DNA from 3 places in the Streptomyces sp. NPDC048111 genome. Region 1 is predicted to be linked to each of the others. Evidence: riboswitches for the same ligand, from Rfam matches in the RefSeq annotation. Region 1 holds a riboswitch; each other region holds the start of a gene.
The links. Region 1 has a riboswitch for cyclic di-AMP ahead of ACGF3I_RS30905 (transglycosylase family protein). Riboswitches for the same ligand answer to the same signal wherever they lie in the genome.

Region 1 (3,242 bases):
CCGTTCATTCGGCTCAGCAGTCACACGGAAGGCCTCATTCATGCGCTCCGGGAATGGACGGCATCGTCGACCCCGTCAGGCACCCGCCCTCGTCGTAGCGGCGGGAGTGACCGGCTCGGCCCTCGCTCTTCCGCTGCTCGCCGCGACCGGCGCGAACGCCGCGGACGCGAACACCTGGAACCAGGTGGCCTCCTGCGAGTCCGGTGGCATGTGGAGCGCCGACTTCGGCAACGGCCTGTACGGCGGGCTCCAGTTCTCGCAGGCGACCTGGGAGGCGTACGGCGGCAACGAGTACGCCCAGCGCGCCGACCTCGCGAGCCGCGCCCAGCAGATAGCCGTGGCCGAGAAGGTGCTTGCGGCCAAGGGGCCCCAGGCCTTCGCGAACTGCGGCACCGCCGCCGGGCTCACCACGGGCGGCGGTTCGGCGGACGTGGACCCGGGCGTGCCCGACACCGGCACGACCGCCCCCACCGCCCCGCCGGCCAAGACCCCCGACGCCACCCCCGCCCCGGGCACCCCGACCCCGGCCACCCCGCCCCCCGGCGCCGCCCTGCCGGGCGACCCGGCCAAGTCCCCCGCGCCGTCCGCTTCCACCCCGGCCGGCGGCAAGCACCGCGGAACGCCCGCGCCGGAGGAGGGCAAGGGCACGACGCCCGGTGCCACGGGGTCGACCGCTCCGGGTGCTTCGGGTACCGCGGGCGGCTCGACGGCGCCGACGGGCCCGGCCGGCTCGAACGGGCCGGGCGATCCCAGCGGTTCGAACAATTCGGGCAACTCGGCCGATAGCCGCGATTCCGGACGCCACGCCTCGAGAGGTGACGACGCCTCACGTGAGAGCGGCAACACCCCGGCGGCCGACGGCGACTACACCGTCCGCCCCGGCGACAACCTCTCGGTCATCGCCGAGGCGAACAAGGTCGAGGGCGGCTGGCCCGCGCTCTACCACGCCAACGAGAAGCTGATCGGCACCGACCCGAACCTCATCCTGCCTGGCCAGAGCCTGGACCTGACGAAGGTGACGGGCGCTGCGGCGACCCCGAACTCGACGCCGAAGCAGGGTTAGTTCGCGGGGCTATGTCCGTTGTGTGCAAGTGAGACATGGGTCTCTTCGCCCCAACTGGCGTGTCCCGTCTGCCCGGTCCGTCCGCCCCGCCCCTCACCTGCGTAAACGCCCCTTCTGTGGCGGCAAGTAGGGGGGATTTCTCCCCGATGTGCGTCTTTGAACATTGGCGGGGCGTGTGTTTTCGTCGGACTCGCTCGTCACCGCGAGCCCCGTCGACCGAGCACGCCGAATCCTGCCGTCGGCCGATGGGAACAGTCGACGCTTATGCGCCGTAGGCAGGAGCGGGGGACCCAAGGTAAGTGCCGGGCCCGGCAGTTCACAGGACTGCCGCAACGGCTTGGGGTGAAGACGGACGCACCACGTCCGGCCGGGCAGCTCACGCCCGAACCCGACAGCTCACCTCGCAGGCGTCGGTGAGGAGAAACTCCATGCTGCTTTCCAGCAAGGGCAAGCACCGCCGCCCGTCCAAGGCCGTCCGTGTCGCCACGCTGGCCGGTGTCACCGGTGCCGTCGTCGCCGCCCCGCTGATGGCGGCCGGCAATGCCTCCGCCGCCTCCGTGTCGACCTGGGACGCCGTCGCCCAGTGCGAGTCCGGCGGCAACTGGTCCATCAACACCGGCAACGGCTACTACGGCGGCCTGCAGTTCTCGCAGTCCTCCTGGGCCGCCGCCGGCGGCACCCAGTACGCCGCGCGCGCCGACCTCGCCACCAAGGGCCAGCAGATCGCCGCCGCCGAGAAGCTGCTCGCGATCCAGGGCCCGGGTGCCTGGTCCTGCGCCGGCGCCGGCAACCTGACGTCCGGCGGCGCCAAGGCCGACGTCGACACCTCCGGCTCGTCCTCTTCTTCGAAGTCCTCGAAGCCCAAGCAGGCCAAGCCGCAGCAGAAGACGCAGCGCGCCGAGTCCGCCCCCAAGGCCAGCCGCAGCGAGCAGCGCAGCGAGCCGGTCAAGCAGGGCGACGGCGAATACACCGTCAAGTCCGGCGACACCCTCGGCACCATCGCGACCGCCAACCACACCAAGGGCGGCTGGCAGCACCTGTTCGACCTGAACAAGAACATCGTCAAGGACGCGAACCTGATCTTCCCGGGCCAGAAGCTGCACCTCGGCTGAGACCGGTAGCCCTCGGGCCGCCCCGGCCCGGCGCGCATGTCCCCCGTGCGCGCCGGGCCGGGGTTTTCGCTGTTACCGGACAGTAGTCTTGTGGTCGTTTGCCCGGGAATCCAGGCCATTGGGCCCTTTTTCGTCCCAGGAGGCGGGCACTCGGCTGGCCGGAGCCCCGGAGCCGGTTAGGCTCTTGTCGCAAGGCGAAGCGACCCCGCATGTCCCTGCACTGCTTGCGTCACATCTAGCGTCACATCCCAGAAGGAGATGCTCGTGCCGTCCATCGACGTCGTCGTAGCCCGGGAAATCCTGGACTCCCGAGGCAACCCCACGGTCGAGGTCGAGGTCGGCCTCGACGACGGCAGCACCGGCCGTGCTGCAGTTCCGTCCGGCGCCTCCACCGGTGCCTTCGAGGCCATCGAGCTCCGCGACGGAGACCCCAACCGCTACGGCGGCAAGGGTGTCGAGAAGGCCGTCCTCGCCGTCATCGAGCAGATCGGCCCGGAGCTCGTCGGCTACGACGCCACCGAGCAGCGCCTGATCGACCAGGCCATGTTCGACCTGGACGCCACGGACAACAAGGGCTCGCTCGGCGCCAACGCCATCCTCGGTGTCTCGCTCGCCGTCGCGCACGCCGCCTCCGAGGCCAGCGACCTGCCGCTGTTCCGCTACCTGGGCGGCCCGAACGCGCACCTGCTGCCCGTCCCGATGATGAACATCCTCAACGGTGGGTCGCACGCCGACTCCAACGTCGACATCCAGGAGTTCATGATCGCGCCGATCGGCGCGGAGTCCTTCTCCGAGGCCCTTCGCTGGGGTGCCGAGGTCTACCACACGCTCAAGGGCGTCCTGAAGCGCAAGGGCCTGTCCACCGGCCTCGGCGACGAGGGCGGCTTCGCGCCGAACCTGGAGTCCAACCGCGCCGCCCTCGACCTCATCGTCGAGGCCGTCAAGGAAGCCGGCTACGTCCCGGGCAAGGACATCGCGCTCGCGCTCGACGTCGCCGCGTCCGAGTTCTACAAGGACGGCAAGTACGAGTTCGAGGGCAAGTCCCGCTCGGCCGCCGAGATGACCGA
Region 2 (3,242 bases), on a different contig from region 1:
CTCCCGGTCCAGAACTGACCCCCGCGGCGCGGGAGTACTCGGTAGTGGGACAGTCACCGTGGTTCCGGGGTGACGCACTAGCACCCTAGGAACAGCCGCGCATGCAGAAACGTGCAGCCAGCGATTTGTTCACTCCGGAGGGTGAACGAAAGTTGCGCCACCCCGGCTTGAGCACCCGGGAGCGGCAGCGTTGAGCACCTGGAGGCGGCGGCCCGGCGCGCGGCCGAACCCCCAAAAGGCAATGCCGCACGGTCAGTTGTGACCGTGCGGAGGCCGGCGATGAGCCGTGCTGTGGCCGGGCGCTCGCTCCCCGCCTCCGAGAGCGCCCGGCCACAGGGTCTGTCAGTAGGCCCCGAAGACGTTGTCGATCGAGCCGTAGGTCTTGGCCGCGTAGTTGCACGCGGCGGTGATGTTGGCGATCGGGTCGTAGAGGTCCGTGGACGTGCCCGGCACGTGGAAGGCGCTGAACGTGGGCTGGATCACCTGGAGGAGGCCCTTGGAGGGGGTTCCGGCCACGGCGTTGGAGTCCCAGTTGTTGATCGCCATCGGGTTGCCCGAGGACTCCCGCATGATGTTGCGGTAGATGCCGTCGTAGCTGCCCGGGATGCCGTGCTGGGCCATGATGTCGAGCGACTGCCTGATCCAGCCGTCCAGGTTGTTCGCGTACAACTTCGTCGAGGCCGGGGTGGCGAGCGTGGTCGTCCGCGCGGAGCGGTCGGCGCGGTCGGCCGAGGCGTCGCGGGCGGTGCTCGCGGCGGCGCCGCCGATGGTCAGCTTGAGGCCCGGGTGGATCAGCGCCGGGTTGCTGCCGATGACGCCCTGGTTGTCCTGGTACAGCTGCTTCCAGCCGCCGGTCACCTGGAGGGCGTCCGCGATCTTGGCGAGCGAGTCGCCGGCGGCGACGGAGTAGCTCGTGGGGGCGGCCTTCGCGGCCGTGACCGTCTTGGCCGCGGCGACGGCGGGGGCGGACGTGACCGCGGTGGCCGCGTGCGACGGGGCGGCGGAGGCCGTGGTCGCGCCGATCACCGGCATGGCCAGAACGGCGCCGCCGGTGCCCGCGACGGCGAGGCGGCGGGAGAACGCGCTGGACTTCGGACGGCGGTGCTTGCCCTTTGCAGGCATGGTGTTTTCCTCTCCGTCGCCTACGAGGTGAGCTGTCGGGTTCGGACGGGAGATGTCCGGCCGCGGCATGCGCGACTTCACCCCAGCCGTTCCGGAATCCGGTTCGGCGGCTTACCTGGGTCCCCCGCTCCTGCCGTACGTGTGTGGGAGGCTCCGGACGGCGGCAGGATTCGGCGTTCCTTCCGGATTGACGGTGAACGTAGACGAATAGGCCGAGCGGAAACAAGGCCGGAATTCATGCGGCGCACTCACGGATATAGATCAACTTGAATGGACAGCGGATCCGCACCCCACCGAAATCCCCAACTCGCTTTCGGGGAAACAGAACTGACGTCGACCGCCCTGGCCCGCCCCGCACGCCGCACGTGACCCAATTCACTCGCCCGCGGTGCAACCGAAGAGCCCTTCGACAAAAGAGGAGGGGTGTACTCATTACCCCCAATTAGGACATTACTGCGCCGCCGATCGAGCCCCACATAACCGCCCATTCAGGACACTTGGGCTGTCGGCCGTACGCCCCCGGAACCCGTCCGCGATCATGCTCACGGACCGCCCCGCACGGGGGGACGGCGGCAGAGAGGTGGAACAGTGATCCGAGACGGTGCGCGGTACGACGTCCTGGTGGTGGGGGGAACGGGGGTGGACACCGTCGTCCGGGTCGAATCCCTGCCCGTACCCCTGGCCGACTCCGTGCAGGTCGGCCCGATCGAGGAGTGGCCCGGCCACACGGGCGCGAACGTCGCCCTCGGGACGCGGGCGCTCGGCCTCGCGGTCGGCCTGCTCGACTGCATCGGCGAGGACGCGACCGGTGCGAGGGTGCGCGAGATGCTGGCGGCCGCAGACGTCGACTTCGCACCGCTGATCTCAGCGGCCGGCACCCGCCGCGCGGTGAACCTGGTGGCGGCGGACGGCCGCCGGATGTCCTTCTACGACGCCCGCGACCCGGCGGACCTGCGGATGCCGCCCGACTTCTACCTCCCTTGGCTGCGCCGGACCCGCCATGTCCATCTGTCCATCATGAATTTCTCCCGCTTCCTCTTCGACGACATCGAGGAACTCGGCGTTTCCGTCTCCACCGATCTGCACGACTGGGACGGACTGGCCGACCACCACCGGGAGTTCGCGCTCCGGGCCGACCTCGTCTTCCTCAGCTCGGCGGGCGCGGGGGACCGAACGCCCGCGCTGATGCGGGAGATCCTCCGCGAAGGACGCGCCGACACGGTCGTGGCCACCGCCGGGGCCGCGGGCTCCTACGTGCTGACCCGCGACGGCGGCGCCCACCCCCAGCACGTTCCGGCCGTCGCGCCGCCCGCTCCCGTCGTGGACACCAACGGCGCGGGCGACGCCTATGTCAGCGGCTTCCTGTACGGCCGGCTCGACGGCCGGGACGCCCTTGACTGCGGACGGCTCGGCGCGCTCGCGGGCGCCCACGCCTGCACGGCCCCGGCCGCCACCGATCCCCTGTCGCGGGACCGCCTCCTGGCGGCGGATCAATCCGCCTGAGAACGTTTCCGAGTTCGCACTGGACACGGCCCGAGCCTCTACCGCCCCAGCATCTGGGACCCCGTCAATTCCGTTCCACCATCCCCGTCAGAACGTGGCTGACGCGCTTGTCGACCCATCAGCCACACGCAACAGGAGAAAGAGCATGAACGACCACGCGGAATTCAAGGACATTCCTCCGACCACGCTCGCCGATCTCCTCGGCCGCGACCAGGTCATGGATATCGGCATTCGCCCTTTGTGGTCCCCGATTCCCCGGGTGGCCGGGCCCGCATTCACCGTTCGCTGTCCGCCCGGTGACAATCTCATGCTGCACGCGGCCATCCACCGGGCCGAGCCCGGGACGGTCGTCGTCGTGCAATCGGGCGACCTGGACTACGCGCTCGCCGGAGGCAACGTGTGCGCCGTGGCCCAGCGCCGGGGCATCGCGGCGTTCGTGCTCGACGGAGTGATCCGTGACCTCGCCGAGGTCCGCGAGGCGGGCTTCCCCGTGTTCGCCCGGGGCGTCCTCCCCATCCCCGGCACCAAGAAGGCCGTCACCCCGCTGGGCGAACCGGTGCGCTGCGGCGGGGTGCTCGTGCACCGGGGCGATGTGGTGGTGGCCGACGAGGAGGGCA
Region 3 (3,242 bases), on a different contig from region 1:
GGCGCACGGGCACCGGCCCCCGGGCCGGGCTCACCCCGTCCAGCCCGCCATAACCCCAGCCCCCCCGGCCGGGACCACCTGCTTGGACGTGCCGAGTCGCCTCTGGGGCCGGGAGGGGCCAGGCTGGATGGGTGCGGCAGCGAGCAGAGGGCGAGAGGCGCCTGGTACGGGCGCTACCCGTACTGCTCGTCCTCGTGGGCTTCGCCTTCGACGCCCTGAGCCCGCCCGAGCTGACCGCCGCCGCCCTGTTCGCGGGCGCCCCGGTCGCCGCGGCCCCGTTCTACTCGGAGCGCGGCACCGCCGCCGTCGGGCTCGGCTCGGTGAGCGCCGTCGTGGCGCTCTGGTTCATACACGACCTCCCCAACCTCGGCGAAGGCGCGAGCGAGCTGTTCACCGTGCTGACGGTGGGCGCGCTCGCCCTCGTCATCAACCGCATCCTGCGCCGCAGCGGCGAGCAGCTCGCCTCGGCGCGGGTCATCGCGGAGACCGCGCAGCGCGCCGTGCTGCCCACGCCCGCCTCCCGCATCGGCGGTCTGCACGTGGCCGCGCGGTACGAGGCGGCGCAGGCGGACGCGTTCATCGGGGGCGACCTGTTCGCGGTGCAGGACACCCCGTACGGCGTCCGGCTCATCGTCGGTGACGTACGCGGCAAGGGGCTTCAGGCGGTGGAGGCGGTGGCCGTGGTGATCGGCGCGTTCCGGGAGGCCGCCGAGCAGGAGTCGTCCCTGGAGGCGGTGACCGGGCGGCTGGAGCGGGCGCTGGCCCGCGAGGGCACCCGGCGCGACCGGCTGGACGCGGTCGAGGGCTTCACCACGGCGCTGCTCGCCGAGATCCCCCGCGGCGAGGGCACCATGCGCCTGGTGAACCGGGGCCACCCCGAGCCGTTCCTGCTGCACCCGGACGGTTCGCTCGACGCGCTCGTGCCGAGCGAGCCCGCGTTGCCGCTGGGCATGGCCGACCTCGGGGTGTGGCCGGACCGGGCGGACGAGTGCCCGTTCCCGCCCGGGTCGACGCTGCTGCTCTACACCGACGGCCTGTCCGAGGCGCGCGACCGTGCGGGTGTCTTCTACGACCCGGCCGCCCGGCTGCGCGGCGCGATCTTCCCCGGCCCGGACGAGGTCCTGGACGCGCTCGTGGACGACGTACGCCGCTACACGGGCGGCGGTTCGAGCGACGACATGGCGCTGCTCGCGGTGGCCCGGCCGACGGAGCGCCAGCCCGACCGGCGGCGGACGGTCAGGATCGTGAAGTGAGGGGCCGTCCCTGCGCGGACGGCCGCCGGGACCGTCACGGTGGGTGTCCGAAGGGTCTCCCTGCGCATAACAATTGACACACCGTCAGAAGTGGCAGGCCTCGGGGTCGCGCCCAAGGGGGCGTCAACTCGCCCGAATTGCCCCGGAGGTGAGTGCTACGTCCTGGCCGGAACCGTTAACGATCAGTGGGAACGGCTTGGAATCCACGGCAGGTGTCTATTAACGTTCGATAACGCAGCGCGGTCGTCCCAGCCGCCGCCAAGGCGGCACCGCGCGCCTGCGCCGAATCCCCTTCGGGGAACCGGGGACCCACCAAACCAGGGTGAATCGGACGTCCGTCATGGGCGCCCGTAGGAGACCTTCCTGCTCCGAACCCTCCCCCTTGGCCTTGCGGGCCAGGAGGCCCCACCCGCTAACCCGGCAGGCGAGAAGGAAGGAAAGGAGCGCCCTCCCGTGGCGTCCAACGAGCCTGCTCTCGACACCCCCCTCCCTCCTGTCTCCCTGTACGGGGACGCGCCCGGCGAGCACGAGAGCTGGGAGGAGTGGGACCCGACCGAGGAATCGGTGCGCCCCGTCCGCGGCCGGCACAGAGTGGCGAGACAGCGCGGCGGGCTCGCCCGCAGTTCCACCGTGCTCGGGGTGGGCGTCATCGCGGCGGTGGGCGCGGGCGGCATGGCCACCGCGCAGCCCAAGCCGCCGGTCTCCATATCCCTGCCGGACGCCATCAGCGAGAACCTGCCCGACCTCGGGTCGCTGCCCGGCGTCGGCGCGCTCGTCGCGCACGACGCGCACGATGCGTCCGGCGGCCACGCCCCCGAGGCCGCTGCCGCGCCGCTCACCGCGATGGGGCTGTCCGGTGGTGACGCCGAGCAGGGTGCCACCGACGCGGGGGAGGCGCTGCGCGCGCGCATCCTGCAGCAGGCCGAGCAGCAGAAGGCCGGTGCCGCCGCCGAAGCGAAGGCGGCGGCCCAGCAGGCGGCGGCGCAGCGGGCGGCCGAGGAGGCCAAGGCCCGGCAGGGCGCCGCCGAGGCCAAGGCGGCTGCCGAGAAGAAGGCGGCGGAGGCGGCCGAGGCCGCTGCGGCCAAGAAGGCGGAGGAGGAGCGCCTCGCCAAGCTCGCGGCGAGCTACTCGCTGCCGGTCGGCTCGTACACGCTCACCTCGACGTTCGGCGAGGCCGGCTCGATGTGGTCCTCCGGCCACCACACCGGTCTCGACTTCGCCGCGCCGACCGGGACACCGCTGAAGGCGATCCACGCCGGGACCGTCAAGTCGGCCGGGTGGGCGGGGGCGTACGGGTACCGCACGGTCATCCAGCTCGATGACGGGAGCGAGCTCTGGTACTGCCATCAGTCGTCGCTCGCGGTGAGTGTGGGGCAGCGGGTGGGGACGGGGGACGTCATCGGGCGGGTGGGGGCGACGGGGAATGTGACCGGGCCACATCTGCACCTGGAGGTGCATGTGCCGTCCGGTACGGGGGTGGACCCGATGGCCTGGCTCCAGTCCAAGGGTCTGAACCCCTGAGACCGGTGCGGACGCGGGCACCCGGCGCCGTTCCCCGGTGCCGCTGACCCCGCCGGGGGCCGGTTCAGCCGAGGTACGGGTTGTACGGGCCGGGCCGGCCGTACGGTGCGGGGTGCGGATGCGGGTGCGGGTGCTGGTGCGGGGCGTACTGGGCGTGCTGGGTGTAGGGGTGCGGCGGGCCCGGGTGCGGGGGTGGCCACATGCGGCCCGTGGCCCCGGCCGCGTACAGCAGCGCCGGGGCTGCGACGGGCTTGCGCTCCCACAGATGGTGGAGCAGCTCCTGCTCGCGGGCCGCGAAGTCCGGGCCGGGCCCGGTGGCTCCCGGGCTGCGGTACGCCCCGTGCCGCAGGAAGGCGAGCGCCGTCGCGAACGCCTCGTACTCGGCGACCGCCCGCGCCGCGGCCTTTCCGCCGAAGCGGTGTCGCGCGAAGTCGCGGGCCGTCGCGCGGGCCCGCATCGAGGACAGCG

Region 2: linked by a shared signal. The riboswitch ahead of ACGF3I_RS01685 (transglycosylase SLT domain-containing protein) and the one ahead of ACGF3I_RS30905 (transglycosylase family protein) in region 1 are both predicted to bind cyclic di-AMP.
Region 3: linked by a shared signal. The riboswitch ahead of ACGF3I_RS33530 (M23 family metallopeptidase) and the one ahead of ACGF3I_RS30905 (transglycosylase family protein) in region 1 are both predicted to bind cyclic di-AMP.

What each region holds. Positions count from the first base shown of each region.
Region 1 covers NZ_JBIDBD010000033.1:1,788-5,029, forward strand. The annotation lists gene ACGF3I_RS30900 (transglycosylase family protein) at 107-1,063, shown strand; cyclic di-AMP (ydaO/yuaA leader) riboswitch at 1,321-1,488, shown strand; gene ACGF3I_RS30905 (transglycosylase family protein) at 1,492-2,175, shown strand; gene eno (phosphopyruvate hydratase) at 2,434-3,242, shown strand, end outside.
Region 2 covers NZ_JBIDBD010000001.1:371,217-374,458, forward strand. The annotation lists gene ACGF3I_RS01685 (transglycosylase SLT domain-containing protein) at 343-1,122, opposite strand; cyclic di-AMP (ydaO/yuaA leader) riboswitch at 1,125-1,308, opposite strand; gene ACGF3I_RS01690 (carbohydrate kinase family protein) at 1,711-2,625, shown strand; gene ACGF3I_RS01695 (RraA family protein) at 2,771-3,242, shown strand, end outside.
Region 3 covers NZ_JBIDBD010000044.1:21,452-24,693, reverse strand. The annotation lists gene ACGF3I_RS33535 (PP2C family protein-serine/threonine phosphatase) at 132-1,253, shown strand; cyclic di-AMP (ydaO/yuaA leader) riboswitch at 1,524-1,695, shown strand; gene ACGF3I_RS33530 (M23 family metallopeptidase) at 1,707-2,774, shown strand; gene ACGF3I_RS33525 (PrsW family intramembrane metalloprotease) at 2,839-3,242, opposite strand, start outside.